3 regions of the Arthrobacter sp. TS-15 genome follow, and region 2 is predicted to be linked to each of the others. Evidence: riboswitches for the same ligand, from Rfam matches in the RefSeq annotation. Region 2 holds a riboswitch; each other region holds the start of a gene.
The links. A riboswitch is a leader RNA that binds a small molecule or an ion and turns the genes downstream of it on or off. The one in region 2 is predicted to bind thiamine pyrophosphate.
Positions count from the first base shown of each region.

Region 1 (6,826 bases), on a different contig from region 2:
TCCAGGCCGAGCCCGGAGTATCCGCCGGTAACGATAGCCGCCTTTCCGGCGAGGTCGATTCCATCGATGACCTCCCGGGCGGTGGAACCGTGCCCAAAACCGGAACCAAGAGGGTGTTGCAGGGTCTCTGCCAGATCTTCGCTCATGGTTGAGCTTTACAGACAAAGGCCTGAACGGGCAACGATCAGTAAATGGGCTTCTCCGGTTCCACATCGCGCACCCAGGCGAGAATACCGCCGTCGAGATGGCTGACGCGCGTGTAGCCGGCCTTTTGCGCCGCTTCAAGGACAGCAGCCGATCGAGTCCCGGCCTTGCAGTGGAACACGATGTCCCTGTCCTGCGGCAGCTCCACCCACGCTTCGCCGGAGAGTATGCGGCCCTGCGGAATCAGGATAGAGCCGTCGATGCTCACGATGCTGTGCTCGCCCGACTCGCGGACATCCACGAGTTCGAAGTCCCGCTCCCCCAACTCCCGTTCGGCAAGCATTGCGGCCAGGTCTTTGGCGGAAACAGTGTGCTCCTGGTCCGTGGCCGCCGGCGGCGTTACTCCACAGAAGGCCTCGTAGTCGGTCAATTCCGTAATGGGTTCGGCTTCCGGATCCTTTGAGACCTTGATCTCGCGCCAGTTTCCGCCCAAAGCATCAAAAAGTGCCACCCGGCCCAGCAATGAACGCCCGACGCCGGTAATCAGCTTCACGGCCTCGGTGACCATGAGCGATCCAACCGCTGCGCAGAGCATGCCGAACACGCCACCCTCGCCACAGGACGGCACCGAGCCGGCGGGAGGCGCTTCCGGGTAGAGATCCCTGTACGTGGGCCCGTGGTCGGCCCAGAAGACGCTCACCTGGCCGTCAAAGCGGAAGATGGATCCCCAGACATAGGGCTTGCCGAGGATGGCAGCGGCGTCGTTCACCAGATACCGCGTTGCAAAGTTGTCAGCGCCGTCCAGGATGAGGTCATACTGCGCAAACAGATCCAGCGCATTGGAAGCGTCAAGGCGGACATTGTGCAGGACAACGTTGACCAAGGGGTTGAGTTCTGCGATGGCGTCACGTGCGGATTCGACCTTGGGCGTACCCACGTCCTTCACACCATGGATGACCTGCCGCTGCAGGTTGCTAAGGTCCACCGCGTCATCGTCCAGTATGCCCAGGGTGCCCACTCCGGCAGCGGCCAGGTACAGCAGTGCGGGGGAACCAAGGCCACCGGCGCCTATGACCAGGACTTTGGCATTCTTGAGCCTGCGTTGGCCCAGGGCGCCAATTTCAGGAATGATGAGATGCCGGGAATACCGTTCCACCTCGGCCGGCGTAAGTTCGGCGGCCGGTTCAACGAGGGGCGGGAGGACAGCGGGCGCAGTAGCGTGGGCAGCAACAATTGAGGCCATACCCCAATCTATGCCTGCAGATGCCGCCCGGTCATATTACCCCCCGGTAGAGTAGTCATAACTGCGAAGGAAAGGCGGCAGACTGTGGCTGACGGCACACGGGCAAACGATGGGGCACCGGCCAGGCAGGAACGGGCAGGTACAACGCGTTCACCAAGGTTGCCGCGGGACGAGCGCCGCGCACAGTTGCTGACCGCGGCGCTGGAAGTATTCGTTGCCAACGGCTTCCACGGGGCAGCCATGGACGAAATCGCGGAGGCCGCCCACGTGAGCAAACCAGTGCTCTATCAGCACTTCCCCTCCAAGCGCGAGCTATACATGGCGCTCCTGGACAGCCACCTTGCAACACTGACGCAGCTGATGCTCAACGCCTTGAACTCCACCACGGATAACAAGGAACGCGTCAAGGCCGTCATGCGCGCTTACTACAGGTTCATTGCCGACGACGACCAAGCCCATCGCCTGGTGTTCGAATCGGACCTGATCAATGATGCCGATGTCAGTTCGCGTTTGGAGACTTTCAACAAAACGTTCGCGGACGCCGTGGCCCGTGTTATTGCCGAGGACACCAAGCTGCCCCCTCTGGAAGCGCAGCTTCTTGGCCGTGGTTTGGCCGGAATGGCTCAGGTGAGCGCCAGATATTGGCTCGAAACGGACGGAAACCTGGACCTCGATGTGGCCAGCGATCTGATCTATCGTTTAGCTTGGCGCGGAATCAGTCGATTCCCCAAAGAGTCCTAGGCTACAAATAGAGGACTGACTTAACACTTGATTGGCTTGGAGGCCTTGCTGTGGAAGTAAAGATCGGCATTCAGAACGTTGGCCGTGAGATCGTGCTCGAATCCTCCCTGGATGCCGACGCCGTCGCCAAGATTGTGGCTGAGGCCGTGACCAAAGGCTCCGAGCTTCGCCTCACTGATGACAAGGGCCGACAGGTCATTGTTCCCGGCAACGTGCTGGGCTACGTGGAAATCGGCGCCGAGGAAACCCGGCGCGTCGGCTTCGGCGCTCTCTAGGGTCTTCCTACGTCTCGTCGTCCGCTAAGGAGTTTTCATGCTTTCTCTCGTCGTGGTGGTTCTGGCCACCATTGCCACCGGTTTCATTGTGTGGGCTAACGACAAGCGGCACGGCAAGTACGGGATCGCGCTGCCGGCCGGTGTCTCAGCAGCTGTGGGCACGCTGAGTTGGATCGCGTTCATCAGCGCCGGATTGGGCTACCAGCCTGGCGCAACGTGGATTCCGTGGGTCCTACCTATTGTGCTCGGCACTGCCGCGGCGGTTGCCGTGGTGCTCTTTCTCGGCCGGACCAGGACCCAGCACGATACTGCGGCCCTCACCAAGGCGCTGCGGCTTTAGAACCTTAGACAGTAGTGACCGTCACCCCATGGTGGCGGTCACTACTGTTTAAGCCCCGGCACGACTTAAGCCCCGCACGACGCCGCGTGTGCGCCGAGGTTGTCGTTCTGAAATGAGTCGCCGAGCCCGGCTGCCACATTCCGAGGGTTCGGATCAGAGGAACTCTGCCCGGCCTTCCATCGCCGAGGACGCGAGCGCGTGCTCCCGCCGGGGAATCCGGCCTGCCTGCCGCGCAAGCCTACCGGCGATGACAGCGTGCTTGAAGGCCTCCCCCATCTGCACCGGGTTCTGGGCCCGGGTTACAGCGGTGGCCAGCAGGACGGCGTCACAGCCCAGCTCCATGGCCAACGCGGCATCGGAGGCGGTTCCGATTCCCGCGTCGAGGACCACGGGTACGGAGGCCCGGGACACGATGAGTTCAATGTTGTGTGGGTTCAGGATGCCGAGGCCGGTTCCAATGGGTGATCCCAAGGGCATGACGGCGGTGGCACCCAGGTTCTCGAGCCTGAGCGCGAGCACGGGATCGTCATTTGTGTAGGCGAAAACCTTGAAGCCCCGGTTCACCAGTTGTTCCGTTGCATCCACCAGTTCCACGGCGTCGGGCAGGAGCGTGTGTTCGTCGGCGATGACTTCCAACTTCACCCAATCTGTCTCCAGCGCTTCGCGGGCCAGTTCAGCGGTCATCACGGCGTCCTTGGCAGTAAAGCAGCCCGCAGTGTTGGGAAGTACCCGGATGTTGTGGTCCACCAGGAGCTGGAACAGGGATCCCGTTTCGGCGGGTGAGTAGCGCCGCATGGCTACGGTGGTGAGCTCGGTCCCCGAAGCCAGGAGCGCTGATCCCAGGCCATCAAGGCTCGGCGCGCCTCCGGTGCCCATGATGAGTCGGGAACCGAATTCCACGCCGTCGATCGCCAGCACATCAGTGGTTCGACCGTCAATGTTTGCTGTTGTCATGGTTCAGCCTCCTTGGACTGCTGTTACGAGTTCGAGTTCGTCTCCGTCGGCCAGCGCCGTCACGGCCCATTGGCTGCGGGGCACCACCTCGGAGTTACGTGCAACCGCGACTCCCAGCTTGCCGCCGTCGGCCGCTTGACCGCGAGGGTCCAAGGCGCGGCCCGTGATCGCTGTGACCAGAGTGCTGACGGATGCGTCATCGGAGACTGCGTGATCGGTTCCGTTGAGTTTGATGTTCATGCTGTTTCCTTGGTGGGAGCGTGTGCTGCTGGTGTGAGTACTTGGGGAACTGAAGCGTTGCCCGCGAAGCGATCAGGCAGGAACGGAGCCCATCGAGGGTCCTTGGATCCGTTGATGAGTTCGCCCACGATCCTGGCGGCTACGGGAGTCAGGAGTACACCGTGGCGGAAGAATCCTGTAGCGATCACCAAGCCGTCAATGTCGCCGTGGGGACCGCTGACCCGTCCAAGCAGGGGGGCGTTGTCCGGAGTGCCGGGGCGGGCGCGGGCAGTTGCTTCAAGGAGTTCCAGTTCCGCCACTGCGGGGACCAGAGTTTGGGCATCCCTCAGCAGTTGATAGACGCCGCCGGCCGAGACTGCGTTGGAAGTCGCTGACAACCGGTCTTCGCGTTGCGTCGCTCCGATCACCACGGTTCCGTCGTCCCGGGGAACGATGTAAACCGGAACGCCTCGAACCATCCCCCGAACAGTGGACGTCACCAAGGGCCGGAGCTTTTCGGGGACGCGAAGCCGGAGGATGTCGCCATAGACCGGCCGCACTGGAAGGGTCAGTCCCTCAGGGAGCCCCGACACGTGGGATGCCCCCAGCCCGTTGGCCACCACAGTCTCCGCGGCAAGGACCACGACTCCGGATTCGAGTTCCACTCCGGTGACCCGCCCGCCATCCCGCAGCACACCGCGCGCCGGGGAAAGAACGGCGAATCCGTCATCGGCCCCGGGCACCCAGGAGGCGTCGTCAGGCGAATGGTTAGCCAATCCAGCCAGGATGCACGCGGCGAGCTTTCGTGGATCCACTTGGTGGTCGGCGGGAATGTCGAAAGCGCAGGAAATCTGCGGGCTAAGGAGCGGCTCGCGGTTCCTCGCGTCCCGCAGGGCAAGAGGTTCGACTCCCAAGCCAGCTGCGAGCTGTACGTTCCTGAGGTCTGCGAGCGCCCTGCGGTCGGCTGCGTCGGCACCCACGGCGAGGGTGGGCGTCGTGCGGTATCCGCTGCCCGCTCCCCCCAAGTGCAGTCTGTCCACGAAGGAGGGCCACAGCCGGGAAGACTCAATCATCAATTCCAGGAGGTCTTCCTCCTGGTAATGCAGTTCGCTGACGGGTGCAAGCATTCCGGCGGCGGCGAACGTTGCGCCCGAGGCCGGGGCGGGGTCGATCAGCACCACTGAACGGCCAAGTCGCCGGGCTTCATGAGCGATGCCCAGGCCTATGATGCCGCCGCCAATGACGGCCACGTCTGCCTGGATGGGGGTATGGCGGGGATCTGCCATTGGTTTCCTTCCCTACGCCGGTACTAGCCGGATCAGGTCAAGCGGTCGGCGCTGAAGCCCTCTCAGCCGGACAGTCATATGACGAATGTCGCGGCTCCCGCAGTACGTGCCCAGTTTAGAGGAACTACTCTGGTTTCCATGACCCAGCCTGACGCCCTCGCCTCTGCCCGCCTCTATTTGTGCACTGATGCCCGTCAACGGCAGGGCGATTTTGAAGACTTTGTGGACGCCGCTTTCGCCGGTGGTGTGGACATCATCCAGCTCCGCGACAAGACGCTGGAAGCTGCCGAGGAGCTTGAAATGCTGGCCGTTTTGCGGAGCGTCGCACAACGGCACGGACGGCTGTGGGCTGTCAACGACCGGGCCGATGTTGCCAGTATTTCCGGGGCTCCCGTGTTCCACATCGGTCAGAAGGACCTGCCTCTGACGGCCGCCCGCACACTCCTGCCGAATGTCACCGGCATCGGTCTTTCCACCCACACACCGGAACAAATCGACGCGGCAATTGCTACCGCCCAAGGCCCCTTGGGACTGGACTACTTCTGTGTGGGTCCGGTCTGGGCAACGCCCACCAAACCCGGGCGCGCGGCTGTGGGTCCGGGTTTGGTCACATATGCCGCAGAGGCACAGAAACGTGCAGGCGACGTGACGACACTTCCGTGGTTCGCCATTGGCGGCATCGACCACAGCAACGTTGAACAGGTGGTCGCCGCGGGGGCCAGCCGCATCGTCGTCGTGCGCGCCATCACGGAGGCAACAGACCCGACGGCGGCAGCGAAGTCGCTGCTGCAGGTGTTGGACACCGTTGAGCCCTAGCCGGTCCTGAGCTGGCCGGCGTCTACGCTGTCAGGCCAAGGCCCGTCATCCGGCGGGAATGCTTCCCGGCGAGTTCCGTCGTCAGCCGTTTCACCTCAGCACGCGAGTCCCCTCCGCTTCTCAGCGTTGGGCCCAGCCGCGGGTGCTCCATGCAGACGCGTTGCGCCTGCGTCAAGGCCTCTCCCACCAGGCGGCGGCCCCACAGTGCAAGGCGCGATGCCAGGCGTGGGTCATCACTCAGGGCCCTCCTCAGCAGAACCCGAAGGACTTCAGTGGCTTGATCGGGGGAAGCCACCCGTTCAACAAAATGCTGCGTTTGTGGGTCAAGGAACATCGCGACAGCCCTGTAGAAGTCCGACGACACAGTGTCGATCACATAGGCCTTCATGACGGATTCGAACCAGTCTCCCGGTTTGGTGCGCTCGTGGAAATGGTCGAAGGAACGCTGGAACGGCAGCATCGCATGTTCGGGGTCGACCCCCATCTCCACCAATCGATCGCTGAGGAGCGCGAAGTTGCCGTAGGCACCCACAGCGATCTTCGCCAGCACTGACCTGTCATGAAGGGTGGGAGCATAACGGGAGTCCAGCGAGAGCCGTCCGAAAGCAGACAGCTCGCCATAGGCCATGGCTCCAAGCAACTCCGCTGAGAGTTCCCTGGCAGAGGCTGCGGCGTCCGGGGATATGCCCATGAACCCAGCCTATCCCTGGCCGGGCATGAGATTCCCGGGGTTTGCGTTCTGCTTCCGGCCTCGTTCCTACTAGGCTGGCTCGACGTGAGTTGACTGCCATGTGCCCTGCATACCGCC
Region 1 covers NZ_SDXQ01000029.1:204,077-210,902, reverse strand. Annotated here, with positions in the region: gene EU811_RS11275 (SDR family NAD(P)-dependent oxidoreductase) at 1-146, opposite strand, end outside; gene moeB (molybdopterin-synthase adenylyltransferase MoeB) at 185-1,387, opposite strand; gene EU811_RS11265 (TetR/AcrR family transcriptional regulator) at 1,394-2,128, shown strand; gene EU811_RS11260 (DUF3107 domain-containing protein) at 2,179-2,403, shown strand; gene EU811_RS11255 (hypothetical protein) at 2,441-2,743, shown strand; gene EU811_RS11250 (thiazole synthase) at 2,897-3,697, opposite strand; gene thiS (sulfur carrier protein ThiS) at 3,701-3,937, opposite strand; gene thiO (glycine oxidase ThiO) at 3,934-5,202, opposite strand; TPP riboswitch at 5,195-5,313, opposite strand; gene thiE (thiamine phosphate synthase) at 5,341-6,018, shown strand; gene EU811_RS11230 (ferritin-like fold-containing protein) at 6,041-6,709, opposite strand.
Region 1: it holds a riboswitch for thiamine pyrophosphate, as region 2 does, so the genes downstream of both, thiO (glycine oxidase ThiO) here and thiD (bifunctional hydroxymethylpyrimidine kinase/phosphomethylpyrimidine kinase) in region 2, are expected to answer to the same signal.

Region 2 (6,826 bases):
GCCGGGGCCGCCGTGGTCGCCGCGGAACCGAACGCGATGAGAACGAGGCCGAGGACGGCACCGAGACTGACGATGAAGAAGCGCCGGCACCTGAAGCCCTTGAGGAAGGCGTGACGTCTCGTCGTCGTCGCCGTCGTCGTCGTGGAGACCAGGATCTTGAACTGACGGGCGGCGCGGATGATGATCCGCCCAACACGGTCACCCGCGTCCGTGCCCCCCGCCCCATCACCGAGACAGCTCCGTCAAACCGCGTGACCGGTGTCAAGGGCTCCACCCGGTTGGAGGCCAAGAAGCAGAGGCGCCGTGAGTCCCGGGAGACCGGCCGCCGCCGCCAGGTCATCACCGAGGCCGAGTTCCTTGCCCGCCGCGAATCGGTGGACCGTCAAATGATCGTTCGCCAGCGCGACGACAGAATCCAGATCGGTGTCCTGGAAGACGGTGTGCTCGCCGAGCACTTCGTGTCCAAGACCCAGCAGGACTCCCTGATCGGCAACGTGTACTTGGGCAAGGTCCAGAACGTGCTGCCGTCCATGGAAGCTGCTTTCGTGGACATCGGACGCGGCCGCAACGCCGTCCTGTACGCCGGTGAAGTCAACTGGGACGCGGTCAACCTCGAAGGCCAGCCGCGCCGGATCGAGAACGCCCTGAAGTCCGGAGACTCCGTCCTGGTTCAGGTCACCAAAGACCCCGTGGGTCACAAGGGTGCCCGCCTCACCAGCCAGATCTCCTTGCCCGGCCGCTACCTTGTGTACGTGCCCGGTGGTTCCATGACCGGCATCTCCCGCAAGCTGCCCGACGTCGAACGCAACCGACTCAAGCGCATCCTGAAGGACCGCCTGCCGGAAAACGCAGGTGTCATTGTCCGCACAGCCGCTGAGGGTGCGTCGGAAGAAGAGCTGACGCACGACATCAACCGTCTGCGTGCCCAGTGGGAAGGCATCGAAGGTCAGGCCTCCTCCACCAAGGTCCTTGCCCCTGAACTGCTGTACGGCGAACCGGACCTCACTATCAAGGTGGTCCGTGATGTCTTCAATGAGGACTTCTCCAAGCTGATCGTCTCCGGTGACGACGCCTGGGACACCATCGAGGCATACGTAACCTACGTTGCCCCTGATCTGGTGGGCCGCCTCGAAAAGTGGACCAAGGATCAGGACATCTTCGCTGCATGGCGCATCGACGAGCAGATCCATAAAGCCCTGGAACGTAAGGTCTTCCTCCCGTCCGGTGGTTCGTTGGTCATCGACCGTACCGAGGCCATGACTGTGGTGGACGTCAACACCGGCAAATTCACCGGCAGCGGTGGAAACCTTGAAGAAACGGTCACCAAGAACAACCTTGAAGCGGCCGAGGAAGTGGTGCGCCAGCTCCGTCTGCGCGACATCGGCGGCATCATCGTCATCGACTTCATCGACATGGTCCTCGAATCCAACCGCGACCTCGTCCTGCGACGCATGGTGGAGTGCCTGGGCCGGGACCGCACCAAGCACCAAGTGGCCGAGGTGACGTCCCTGGGCTTGGTCCAGATGACACGTAAGCGGATGGGCACCGGCCTTCTTGAGGTATTCGGTGAGCAGTGCGAGCATTGCGCCGGACGTGGCGTCGTCACTCATGACGAGCCCGTTGAACACCGGCGCGCCAACGTGGTGGCAGCCGAGCAACACCGCCCGCACTCCGAGGTACAGCAGCCAGCTGCACGGACGGAACGCAAACGCCGCCGCGGGAAGGGTGGGGGACAGGCCGTAGCCGAAACCCCTGCACAGGTCCATACGACGACGACTACCCCGGTTGCCCCCGCGACCCCGACTGAACCGCAGGATCCTGCCCGGCAGGCCAAGGCGGAGGCCACCAGGGCTGCCCTGGCAACCATTGCCGCTGCGGCGCACGCCGCGCACCTGCACGACGACGAAGTTCACCGTGCAGAAGAGCAGGCACGGGCGGCCGGCCAACACCAAGGGACGGCCGACGCCGGATCCGGAACCTCAGCCGGCAACGAAGCGGGGGCATCAGCACATGAAGCCGCCAACCGCGATGCAGCCGCCCAGGAAGCCAGGTCCACTCCGGTCCTGCGCTTCGGCGGAGAAGAAGTTGCGTTGCCGTTCGTGGAGCATCACGAGGAACCGCAGGCAAACAAGCCTGCCATGAGCCTGGACCTCCTGGCGGAAGCGTTCTCCCACCTTGGCGCCGCTCCGGCATCTGAGGAACAACCCGCTCCGCTGGCCGTACAGGAGCCTGCTGTGGCCCGGAAGGCTGACGCACCGGCGCGGGTTGAGGAAGATCCTGAGGCTTCGGCATCTCCGCGGGGTCGTCGTGGTCGTCGCAACCGCAGTGCCAGCCGGGCTCAGGGTGCGGCCAATGAAACCAGCGTCGAGCACCATGTGGTGACGGCCTCGGCCCCCCAGGGCTCGTCCCATGAGGCCAAGGCGCCCGTGGAGCCAGTCAAGAAGGCGCCGGCCTCCGAGCCCATCATTCTAGGAGTCGGGGTTCCAGCCTCGGAGCTTTAGTCACGGCCGAGCCGCTCTCCGCGGCCAACATCGGCTGAAAGGGCCCTGCGCTACCTGCCTCCGGCGGTAGCGCAGGGCCCTTTCGCGTTGCCTTGAATCCTTGGCGGGGGACGCGTTCCACGGTCACATCCGGGCTCCCGGATGGTTCGGTACCTGCAGCACCAGGCTTCCCGGCTAGGCTAGGGGACTGACACGGGGTGCCGGGCGATGGGCCCGGCTGAGATCCAGACCCGTTGAACCTGTCCGGTTAGCACCGGCGAAGGGATGTCCTCATGGCTGCATCACTACATTCATCTGTGTACCCGCTCCACTCGGTATACCCGCTGGACGCTCACACGTCAGCCCGCCAGGTCCCGCGCGTTCTCACTATTGCCGGTTCGGACCCTTCCGGCGGTGCCGGAATTCAGGCGGACCTGAAGAGCATTGCAGCGTTGGGTGGGTACGGCATGGCTGCCATTACGGCTCTCACCGCGCAAAACACAGTGGGGGTGAGCGCAGTCCACGTCCCTCCGGCGCATTTCCTGCGTCAACAACTGGAAGCAATTAGCGGCGACATCATCGTTGATGCCGTCAAGATCGGAATGCTCGGCGATGCTGCCGTCATTGCCCAGGTCCGGGACTGGCTCGAAGAGGTGCGCCCCGCCGTCGTGGTTCTTGATCCGGTGATGGTGGCCACCAGTGGCGACCGGCTGCTGCGGGAGTCCGCGGAGAATGCCCTGCGTTCACTGCTACCCCTGGCCCACCTCATTACTCCCAATGTTCCTGAGCTTGCCATGCTGCTGGGGGAGCCTGAGGCAGCAGACTGGGCTTCGGCACTGGAGCAAGGCAAGCGGCTTGCTGCGGAGTACGGAAACACAGTTCTGGTCAAGGGTGGCCACTTGCCGGGCCCGGAATGCCCGGATGCCTTGGTGAACACCACAGGGCTTTTGTCACGGGATGTTGTGGAGGTATCAGGTCCCCGCGTGGCGACGCGCAACAGCCACGGAACCGGTTGCTCTCTTTCGTCCGCCCTGGCCACCGTCCAGGCCCGCACGGGCAACTGGGAAACATCACTGCGGGAAGTAAAGCCCTGGCTACTCGGAGCTTTGACAGCCTCGGCGGAACTCCAGGTAGGCCGGGGGAACGGTCCGGTGCATCACTTCCATCACCTCCAGCGAGCGTCAGCCCCGGGCGCCTTCGCTGCGGCTTTGTGGGAGGCGGCCGTTCCGGAACTCGAATCCATTCATGGACTTCCCTTTATTCAGCAACTCCAATCCGGCGAACTCCTTGAACGTGATTTCACTTACTACCTCGCCCAGGATGCGATCTACCTCAACGGGTACTCCCGGGTCTTGGCACGTGCCGGCGCCCTGGCCCCCACGGAAGAAGAGCAACTGTTCTGGGCCAGGTCATCGCAGCAATGCCTGGAGGTAGAGTCGGAGTTGCACAGGACGTGGCTAAGCAGCCGTGAAGCGCCGACCGCACTGGGGCCGGTCACCAAGTCCTACGTGGACCATTTGCTGGCAACGTCCGCTTCCGGCAGTTACGCCGTGGTTCTCGCCGCAATACTTCCTTGCTTCTGGTTGTACGCGGAGGTGGGGCGGCAGCTCCATGCCAATTACCTGAATGCGGGCGCCGCGGCGGACCATGCGTATGCCGACTGGCTGACGACCTACGCTGACGAGGACTTCGCCGCGGCAACGCGGAAAGCGATCAGCCTCACGGATGCTGCGGCGGTCGCGGCTTCTGATACGGAGAGGGCCGCGATGATGGAGGCCTTCACCCAGTCCTGCCGTTACGAGACCGCATTCTTCGATGCTCCCAGGCTGTTTGCCTGAGTTTGCCGGGCGTCACTTTGGCAGGGTTCCCTTGGGCGGATTCGATGCGATTGCGGGGACACTTCCGCGCGTCGCTGGCCGAATCGCGTTAATCTCGCGCAAACACGGTAGGCTGTATGGGCACGGTGCCGGGAGAGTCCGTATCAACTGGTGACGCAAGTCACGAGGTAGCCTCCGGACTCGGCCTCATTTGCAGACGAAGGTCAAACTAGCGTAATCTTGATCTTCGGTGCTTACGCCAACACTTGGGTTATGCCCCTTGGAATTGTTCATGGGATGACTCGCGGGCTTCGATCAGAAGTCCACGGCGTTGAGGCACAGCGCGAACCAGGCCTGATTCCGGTTCAAGGTTCCGCACGCAAATTTTGTAATAAACGTCGAGAGAAGTGAGTACCCAAGTGGTGTACGCGATTGTCCGCGCAGGCGGCCGCCAAGAAAAAGTTTCCGTTGGAGACTACGTAACGCTGAACCGCGTCCCCGGTGGAGCCGGTAGCACGCTTGAGCTGCCCGCATTGCTCCTGGTTGACGGCGACAAGGTCACTTCCGCTGCTGCGGAACTGGCCAACGTCAAGGTCACGGCTGAGATCCTCGAAGACCTCCGTGGTCCGAAGATCGTCATCCAGAAGTTCAAGAACAAGACCGGCTACCGGAAGCGTCAGGGTCACCGTCAGGAACTGACCAAGATCAAGATCACCAGCATCGCGTAACTTTCGTTACCGCTGTTCAGGTTTTTCAGTTTCCCCAGAAATTTAGAGGCAGGCATTTCACATGGCACACAAAAAAGGCGCGAGTTCCACTCGCAACGGTCGTGACTCCAACGCTCAGTACCTGGGCGTCAAGCGTTTCGGTGGTCAGGTAGTTTCCGCTGGCGAGATCATCGTTCGCCAGCGTGGAACCCACTTCCACCCGGGTGCAGGCGTCGGTCGCGGTGGCGACGACACCCTGTTCGCACTGCAGGCCGGTGCGGTTGAGTTTGGTACTCGCCGCGGCCGTCGCGTAGTGAACATTGTTGCTGCTGCAGCTGCAGAGTAACAACAAGTTCTGAACCGGTGGAGCGGGCCAAACGGCCCGCTCCACCGTTCTTTTAACCGCATTACAATCGACTAGGGCGCCGTAGCGCACTGGTTTTTGCAACAGCGCTGGCAACAGCAACAAACGCTGTAAGACAGCAACTGAGGAGATCCACGTGGCGAGCTTTGTAGACCGGGTAGTCCTGCACGTATCCGGCGGAACCGGCGGCCACGGCTGTGTCTCTGTCAAGCGTGAGAAGTTCAAGCCCCTCGGCGGCCCTGACGGCGGCAACGGCGGCAACGGTGGCGATGTCATCCTTCGCGTCTCCGCCCAGACCACAACGCTGCTCGACTACCACCACGCTCCCCACCGCCACGCCACCAACGGCGGCCCAGGCATGGGTGACTGGCGAGGCGGCAAGAACGGTGAAACCCTGATTCTTCCCGTGCCCGATGGCACCGTGGTCAAGACCAAGGACGGCGAAGTCCTGGCTGACCTCGTTGGCGAGGGCACTGAGTACATTGCGGCCGCCGGTGGCCAAGGCGGCCTCGGCAACGCATCCCTTTCATCGCAGAAGCGCCGGGCGCCGGGCTTTGCCCTGCTGGGCATCGAAGGTGAATCCAGTGACATCGTCCTGGAACTGAAGTCCATCGCAGACATCGCCTTGGTCGGTTTCCCCTCTGCCGGTAAGTCGAGCCTCATTGCGGCCATGTCTGCTGCCCGGCCCAAGATTGCCGACTATCCCTTCACCACCCTCATTCCCAACCTTGGCGTGGTGCAGGCCGGCGACGTGCGCTTCACCATCGCCGATGTTCCTGGTCTGATCGAAGGCGCCAGCGAAGGCAAGGGCCTGGGCCATAACTTCCTGCGGCACGTAGAGCGCTGCGCTGCGCTGGTTCACGTCCTTGATTGCGGAACCCTTGAATCAGACCGTGATCCCCTTTCCGACCTCGCAATCATCGAAGCCGAACTCGAGAAGTACGCGGTAGACATGAGCTATGCCGGCGTTGACGGTGAAGTGGTGCCACTGAATGAGCGCCCCAAGTTGGTAGTCCTCAACAAGGTGGATCTTCCTGACGGCAAGGATATGGCCGAGTTCGTCCGTCCGGACCTTGAAGCCCGCGGATACCGAGTTTTTGAAGTCTCGGCAACAAGCCACGAAGGTTTGCGTCAGCTCGGCTTTGCCATGGCTGAGATCGTCCAAGCAGCACGTAACGCCGTGCAGACCGCGCCTCCCAAGGTGGCACCTCCCGTCCTGCGTCCGCGCGCCGTCAACGAGTCCGGATTCAAGATCCGCCGCGAGGAGAAGAACCTCGAGCCCCTGTTCCGCGTATTGGGTGAAAAGCCTGTGCGCTGGGTCAAGCAGACTGACTTCACCAACGAGGAAGCCATTGGCTACCTTGCCGATCGTCTTGCCAAGCTTGGTGTGGAAACTGAGCTGTTCAAGGTTGGCGCCAAGCCCGGCGACACCGTGGTCATCGGTGAAGACGATGGCGT
Region 2 covers NZ_SDXQ01000036.1:61,729-68,554, forward strand. Annotated here, with positions in the region: gene EU811_RS14220 (Rne/Rng family ribonuclease) at 1-2,501, shown strand, start outside; TPP riboswitch at 2,685-2,783, shown strand; gene thiD (bifunctional hydroxymethylpyrimidine kinase/phosphomethylpyrimidine kinase) at 2,774-4,318, shown strand; gene rplU (50S ribosomal protein L21) at 4,717-5,025, shown strand; gene rpmA (50S ribosomal protein L27) at 5,087-5,350, shown strand; gene obgE (GTPase ObgE) at 5,505-6,826, shown strand, end outside.

Region 3 (6,826 bases), on a different contig from region 2:
TCGTGGGTGGCTACAAAAACTTCGGCAAAGCCCATGGAAAGTACTCTCATTCCTTCGTGCTGACGGGGCGGCGGCACAGGAACCCGGAGGTTCCGTGCCGTCATGCCAAGCCTAGTGCAGCCGGGGGCGCGGACTGGTCCTCAGCGCACGGTGACGCGCAGCTTGTTCCGCCAAGGATCATCAAAGCGCAGCTCGGCACCGGTGTGGTGGCTCTGCACACCGGCAACCTTGAGGCGATCAGCAAGCGCGGCCACGTCATCGGCGCCGGGGACTTGAATCAGGACCTCCCCCAGGCCCAGCGTGTCCTTTCGCGGGCCCGCTCCACGGCTGTTCCAGACGTTCATGGCCATGTGGTGGTGGTAGCCGCCCGCGGAGACGAAAAGCGCCTGGCCGTGCCAGCCTGCGGTGCGCTCGAAGCCCAGGGTTTCAACGTAGAACTTTTGCGCGGTCTCCACGTCACCCACCTGCAGGTGAACGTGCCCGACGCCGGCCGCCGACTCACGCTGCCCGGTCACGGCAGCTTCACTCAGGTGCTGCTGCAGGAATCGCTGCGGCGGGAGAGCAACGTTGTCCATGACAACGTTCTTGCCATCCCACTTCCAGAGGTCACGGGGCTTGTCGTAGTACAGCTCAATGCCGTTGCCTTCGGGGTCGGTGAAGTAGAACGCTTCACTGACCAAATGATCGGCGCTGCCTGCGAACGCGCGGGGTTCGTATTCGGCTGCCGTGGCAATGGTGGCGGCCAATGAGGGCTGGTCCTCGAACAGAATGGCCGTGTGGAACAGGCCGGCTTCGCCCCGACCCGGAATCTGCAGGCCAGCCGCGGGAGCGAGGTGGACGACCGGCTTGCCGACACGCCCCAAATACAGCCCGCCGTCTTGCTCGGCCACCACGTCCAGGCCAAGGGCCCGCTGGTAGTAGTCACTCATGACCTTCATGTCGCCCACCTTGAGCATGACGGTGCCCATGGTGAGTTCGGCAGGCAGAAGATCCTGGCTGGATGATGAGGTCATGTGAAGCTCCCGGTTCCGAGGTGGCCGCTTATCGGCACCTTCTTACCTATCTAAATTACTTGAAGCTTCAATTTATTCCTAACGCACGACGTTCCCTCGAATCACGATGTGCCGGAGTTCGTCCATAGTCCGCAGCTGACGCCGCGGATCCTCACTGCAGAGCACGACGTCGGCGCTGGCCCCTTCACTGATGCCCTCGGCTCCCAGCCACGCACGGGCACCCCAGGATGCGGCGTTCAGGACCGCAGCCGGCGGAAGGCCGGCGTCGTGCAGTTCCTTCATCTCCTCCGCAATCCGACCGTGCCTAATGACGCTGCCGGCATCAGTCCCGGCATACATCGAAACCCCCGCTTCGAAGGCCGACAACACACGCTCATGGCGACGCTCCCACAGACGCAGCATGTGGTCCGCGTACTTCGGAAACTTTGGCTCTGCCTGCGCGGCAATATCGGGAAAGGTAGCGATATTGACCAGCGTGGGAACAATCGGCACCGACTGCTCCACCAAGCGGGGAAGGTGCCTCGGGAGGAGACCGGTAGCGTGCTCAATGCAATCGATATTGGCATCGAGCATGTCGTCAATGGTGTCCTCAGCGAAACAGTGAGCCGTGACCCTGGCACCTTCATCATGTGCCGCTGAGATGGCATCCTTCACGGTCCTGGCCGGGAAGGAAACCGCGAGGTCACCGACGTCGCGATCTATCCAATCGCCCACTAGTTTCACCCAGCCATCGCCGTCCCGGGCTTCCTTTCGTACGGTCTCAACCAGTTCAGCGGGCTCAATTTCATGCCCCAAGCCGCGGAGGTACCGCCGGCTCCGCGCTATATGCCGGCCTGAACGGATCAAGCGGGGCAAGTCCGATCGCTGCTGTACCCAGCGGGTGTCCGAGGGCGATCCGCAATCGCGGATTAACAGCGTCCCGGCGTCGAGGTCTGCTTGGGCTTGGGCCAGCGTGGCGTGCTCATCAACGGCTCCTCCAACACCGAGTCCGACATGGCAGTGAGCGTCAACCAAACCCGGCAGGACCCAACCGTCCAGCACTCTGTCCGGCGCAGAAGCGGGACGCTGGAACGTCAAGGTGCCGTCCACTGACCATAGCCCCTGGCGCTCTTCGTCCGCCGAGACGAGCACTGGTCCACTGAATTCGATGATGTTGGCCATGGCAAAAGCGTAGCCGGGTGGCATGGCAGAGCCGTTCCCACCATGTGACTGGGCGGTGGTTCGTAGCTGTGGTAGCTTCGTCTACGACCACACGGGAGCCCTTGCAGGGGCTGAGATCGGACTGATGCAGTCTGCGACCGTTGAACCTGTCCGGGTAATGCCGGCGAAGGAAGTGAGTATTCCCTTGAGCACCGCAGAAACACAGCACAGCCCTGTCCAAAATCAGTTCGGCATGGACCAAAAACAGCCCGTCACGCAATCGTTGCAGTCCCACTCGTTGGCGTGGCTGGAAGATCCGGACAACGGCATACGCGTCCCCGTCACCGCGATCGCCTTGGAGCCCTCCCCCAACGGGCTAGTCAATCCACCTTTGCAGGTTTACCGAACAGCAGGCCCAGGCAGCGATCCGGTGGTGGGGTTGGAGCCGTTCCGTGCACCGTGGATCGAAGCCCGCGGAGATACGGAAGCCTATTCCGGTCGGCAGCGGAACCTGCTCGACGACGGCAAGTCCGCAGTCCGGCGTGGAGCAGCGTCAGCGGAGTGGAAGGGCGCGCAACCCGTGCCACGCCGCGCCGTGGAAGGTAGGACTGTCACGCAGATGTACTACGCGAAGCAGGGAGTTGTAACTCCTGAAATGCAGTTCGTCGCCTTGCGGGAGAACTGCGATGTTGAACTCGTCCGCAGCGAAGTTGCCGCGGGAAGGGCGATCATCCCGAACAACATCAACCACCCCGAATCCGAACCAATGATCATCGGCAAAGCTTTCCTGGTCAAGATCAACGCCAACATCGGAAACTCAGCGGTCACCAGCTCCATCGCCGAGGAAGTGGACAAGCTGCAGTGGGCTGCCAAGTGGGGCGCTGACACGGTGATGGATCTCTCCACGGGGGACGACATCCACACGACGCGTGAATGGATCATCCGCAACTCACCTGTCCCGATCGGAACAGTCCCTATCTATCAGGCCCTTGAAAAGGTTAACGGCGAGGCCAACAAGCTGACGTGGGAAATCTTCCGCGATACCGTCATTGAGCAATGCGAGCAAGGCGTGGACTACATGACCATCCATGCGGGCGTTTTACTGAGGTACGTGCCGTTGACCGCCAACCGGGTCACGGGCATCGTATCCCGCGGCGGCTCCATCATGGCCGGGTGGTGCCTTGCCCACCACCAGGAGAACTTCCTCTACACGCACTTTGACGAGCTCTGCGAAATCTTTGCCCAGTACGATGTCGCGTTCTCCTTGGGAGACGGGCTGCGTCCCGGATCCATTGCGGACGCCAACGACGCCGCGCAGTTCGCCGAGTTGGATACACTCGCGGAGCTGACACAGCGGGCGTGGGAGTTCGACGTCCAAGTCATGGTGGAAGGCCCCGGCCATATTCCCTTCCACCTGGTGCGGGAGAATGTTGAGCGCCAGCAGGAACTGTGCAAGGGTGCGCCGTTCTACACCTTGGGTCCACTGGTTACCGACATCGCCCCCGGCTATGACCACATCACCTCGGCCATCGGCGCCACGGAAATTGCACGCTACGGCACCGCGATGCTCTGCTACGTAACTCCGAAGGAGCACTTGGGGCTGCCCAACAAGGATGACGTCAAGACTGGCGTCATCACGTACAAAATCGCGGCGCACGCGGCTGACCTCGCCAAGGGACATCCGGGAGCTCATGAACGTGATGATGCGCTGTCCAAGGCGCGGTTCGAGTTCCGCTGGAGGGACCAGTTCGCCTTGTCCCTGGACCCTGTCACCGCAGAAGCTTTCCACGACGAGACGCTGCCCGCAGAACCGGCAAAAACCGCTCATTTCTGCTCCATGTGCGGACCTAAGTTCTGTTCGATGCGCATCAGCCAGGACATCCGCGACGAATACGGTTCGGCAGAATCCCAGGCTGCAATCGCAGGAATGTATAACGGGATGCGCGAAAAGAGCGAGGAGTTCTTGGCTTCAGGGGGAAAGGTGTACCTACCGGAGCTTCACGTCCCCTGAATTAGGGACCAGCCGAATCAGGAAGCCTGAACTGACCTTGCCCTGCCAACCTCGGCGATGAACGAACGAATGGCTTGATCGCCGTCAACCGAATCCTGGGGCCGGTGACCTCCCGCTGCTACGCGGCGAAGGGCACCGGTCTCCTGGAGGTAGCCGGCAATTTCCTCGTAAAGCGGCTCCCATCCGCCGGTGAGAACCAAAGTGGGAACCCCGGGAACAATGTGGAGCGGGGCCTCCCATGGTGGCGCCTGGAGTCTGAGCCGGCGGGCTGAACGGCGTGCTTCCGCAGTGTCCAGCCCACCCGTTTCAGCAGAGAAAGCACGGCGGAAATATTCACGCTGGTAATCGGCGTCATTGAGCTGCGTGCGGGCGTCGAACAGCGGTTCCATGAGTGCCCGGTGGGAACCCGTAGCCGGAAGCTCAGCAGTCAGGGACAAACATGCTGGCTCCACCAAAGTGAGTGAATGCACCAGCTCGGGGCGTTCGATTGCTGCCAGCATGGCGGAGATGGCGCCTTGCTCGTGTGCCACGATGTGGCCTCCACCGGAGTCAATCAAGGCATTGATCACAATGGCAACGTCCGCCGCCACATTGGATTCCGTTGGTTCGGCGACGGCATCAAAGCCGTGCCGCCGAAGGAAGAGGGCATCATAAGCGAGGGCCATGCCATGTTGCTTCGGCCATGCCGCAGCACCAAAACTGCCCAGGCCGTGAACGAAGACTACGCGCTGCTTATGCATTGGTTCAGCCTATTCCACGGCTCTGACATCCCAAGGGCCGGAAATCCCGGCTCCTTGGGAAGCACTACTTACTTTCCGAGGAACTTGTCGAAGCCCTTGGGGAGATTCAGGGACGACGGATCGAAGTCCGCGGCACCCTGTCCAAAAGCCGCGCCCGTGGGTGCTGCCGAGGCCGCGTTGGCCCGCTTGGCCTCAGCGTCACGCAGTTCCTGTGCCGCCTTTGCGGGGTTGCCCGAACGAGCCTTCTTCTTAGGGGCGTTCTTCCCGTTTTTGCGCCCGCCGCCAGGACCACCGAGACCAGGCATGCCGGGCATACCCGGCATGCCGCCGCCCTGAGCGAGCTTCTTCATCATCTTCTGGGCCTGCGCGAACCGCTCCAACAGGCCATTGACCTCGGACACGTGCACACCGGAACCCCTGGCGATACGGGCACGGCGTGAGCCGTTGATGATCTTCGGAGCAACACGCTCGTGCGGAGTCATGGAGCGGACGATCGCCTCAACGCGGTCGATCTCTTTTTCGTCGAAGTTCTCCAGCTGCTGACGGATGTTCTGCGCACCCGGCATCATCATGAGCATCTTCTTCATGGAGCCCATGTTGCGGATTTGCTGCATCTGGGCGAGGAAGTCGTCCAGGGTGAAGTCTTCCTGATCAGCGAACTTCTTCGCCATCCGGGCAGCTTCGTCTTTGTCCCACGACCTCTCGGCCTGTTCAATCAGGGTGAGGACGTCGCCCATGTCCAGGATGCGGGAAGCCATACGGTCCGGGTGGAAGAGCTCGAAATCATCCAGGCCTTCACCGGTGGAGGCAAACATCACCGGCTTACCAGTGACGGACGCGACCGAGAGCGCGGCACCGCCGCGGGCGTCGCCGTCGAGCTTGGACAGAACGATGCCCGTGAAGTTAACGCCTTCATCGAAGGCCATCGCCGTGTTAACGGCGTCCTGGCCAATCATGGAGTCGATAACGAAGAGAACTTCGTTGGGGATGATCGCCTGACGGATGCGGCGGGCCTGATCCATCATCTCGGCGTCGACGCCGAGACGACCGGCGGTGTCAACAATCACGACGTCGTGCAACTTCTGACGTGCTTCCTCAACACCGGCCTTGGCGACGGCTACGGGGTCGCCCGCAGGGTGCTCGAGCTCGGACGTTGCACCGGGGTGCGGAGCGAACACCGGGACGCCCGCGCGCTGTCCCACCACTTGGAGCTGGGTCACGGCATTGGGGCGCTGGAGATCACAAGCCACCAGCATGGGGCTGTGGCCCTGGGACTTGAGCCACTTGGATAGCTTGCCTGCAAGAGTGGTCTTACCGGCACCCTGGAGGCCGGCGAGCATGATGATGGTGGGGCCGGTCTTGGCCAAACGAATACGGCGCGTTTCGCCGCCGAGGATCTCCTTGAGTTCCTCGTTGACGATCTTGACGATCTGCTGGCTCGGGTTCAACGCTCCCGAGACTTCGGCGCCGAGGGCACGTTCGCGGATGCGGCCTGTGAACTCGCGGACCACGGAAACTGCAACGTCCGCATCCAGCAAGGCACGGCGAATTTCACGAACTGTGGCATCGACGTCAGCCTCGGTGAGGCGGCCCTTGCCACGAAGGTTCTTGAAGGTTGCTGTCAACCGGTCAGAGAGTGAATTGAACACGCGCCGTGCACTTCTTTCGATGGTCTACGAATGGCGGCCAATGCGGCACGCCATAGTCCTGATCATTCTTGCCCCGGCAAACCTGCCTCAGCCAACAATTCTGTTTCGACTACGGGACTCGACTATCTAGGGTACCAAGTCGCACCTGCAAGATGGCATGCTGGCACAGTGACCAGCAAAACAACTGTAAAAACGTTGCTCATCCTCGGCGCGTCCGGGGACCTGACGGGCCGGCTGCTTCTGCCCGGCCTGGCCGGACTCCTGGCTACCGGC
Region 3 covers NZ_SDXQ01000031.1:86,463-93,288, reverse strand. Annotated here, with positions in the region: gene EU811_RS12750 (hypothetical protein) at 1-50, opposite strand, end outside; gene EU811_RS12745 (VOC family protein) at 141-1,013, opposite strand; gene EU811_RS12740 (amidohydrolase family protein) at 1,092-2,174, opposite strand; TPP riboswitch at 2,256-2,363, shown strand; gene thiC (phosphomethylpyrimidine synthase ThiC) at 2,359-4,164, shown strand; gene EU811_RS12730 (alpha/beta fold hydrolase) at 4,182-4,904, opposite strand; gene ffh (signal recognition particle protein) at 4,973-6,553, opposite strand; gene EU811_RS12720 (glucose-6-phosphate dehydrogenase) at 6,584-6,826, shown strand, end outside.
Region 3: it holds a riboswitch for thiamine pyrophosphate, as region 2 does, so the genes downstream of both, thiC (phosphomethylpyrimidine synthase ThiC) here and thiD (bifunctional hydroxymethylpyrimidine kinase/phosphomethylpyrimidine kinase) in region 2, are expected to answer to the same signal.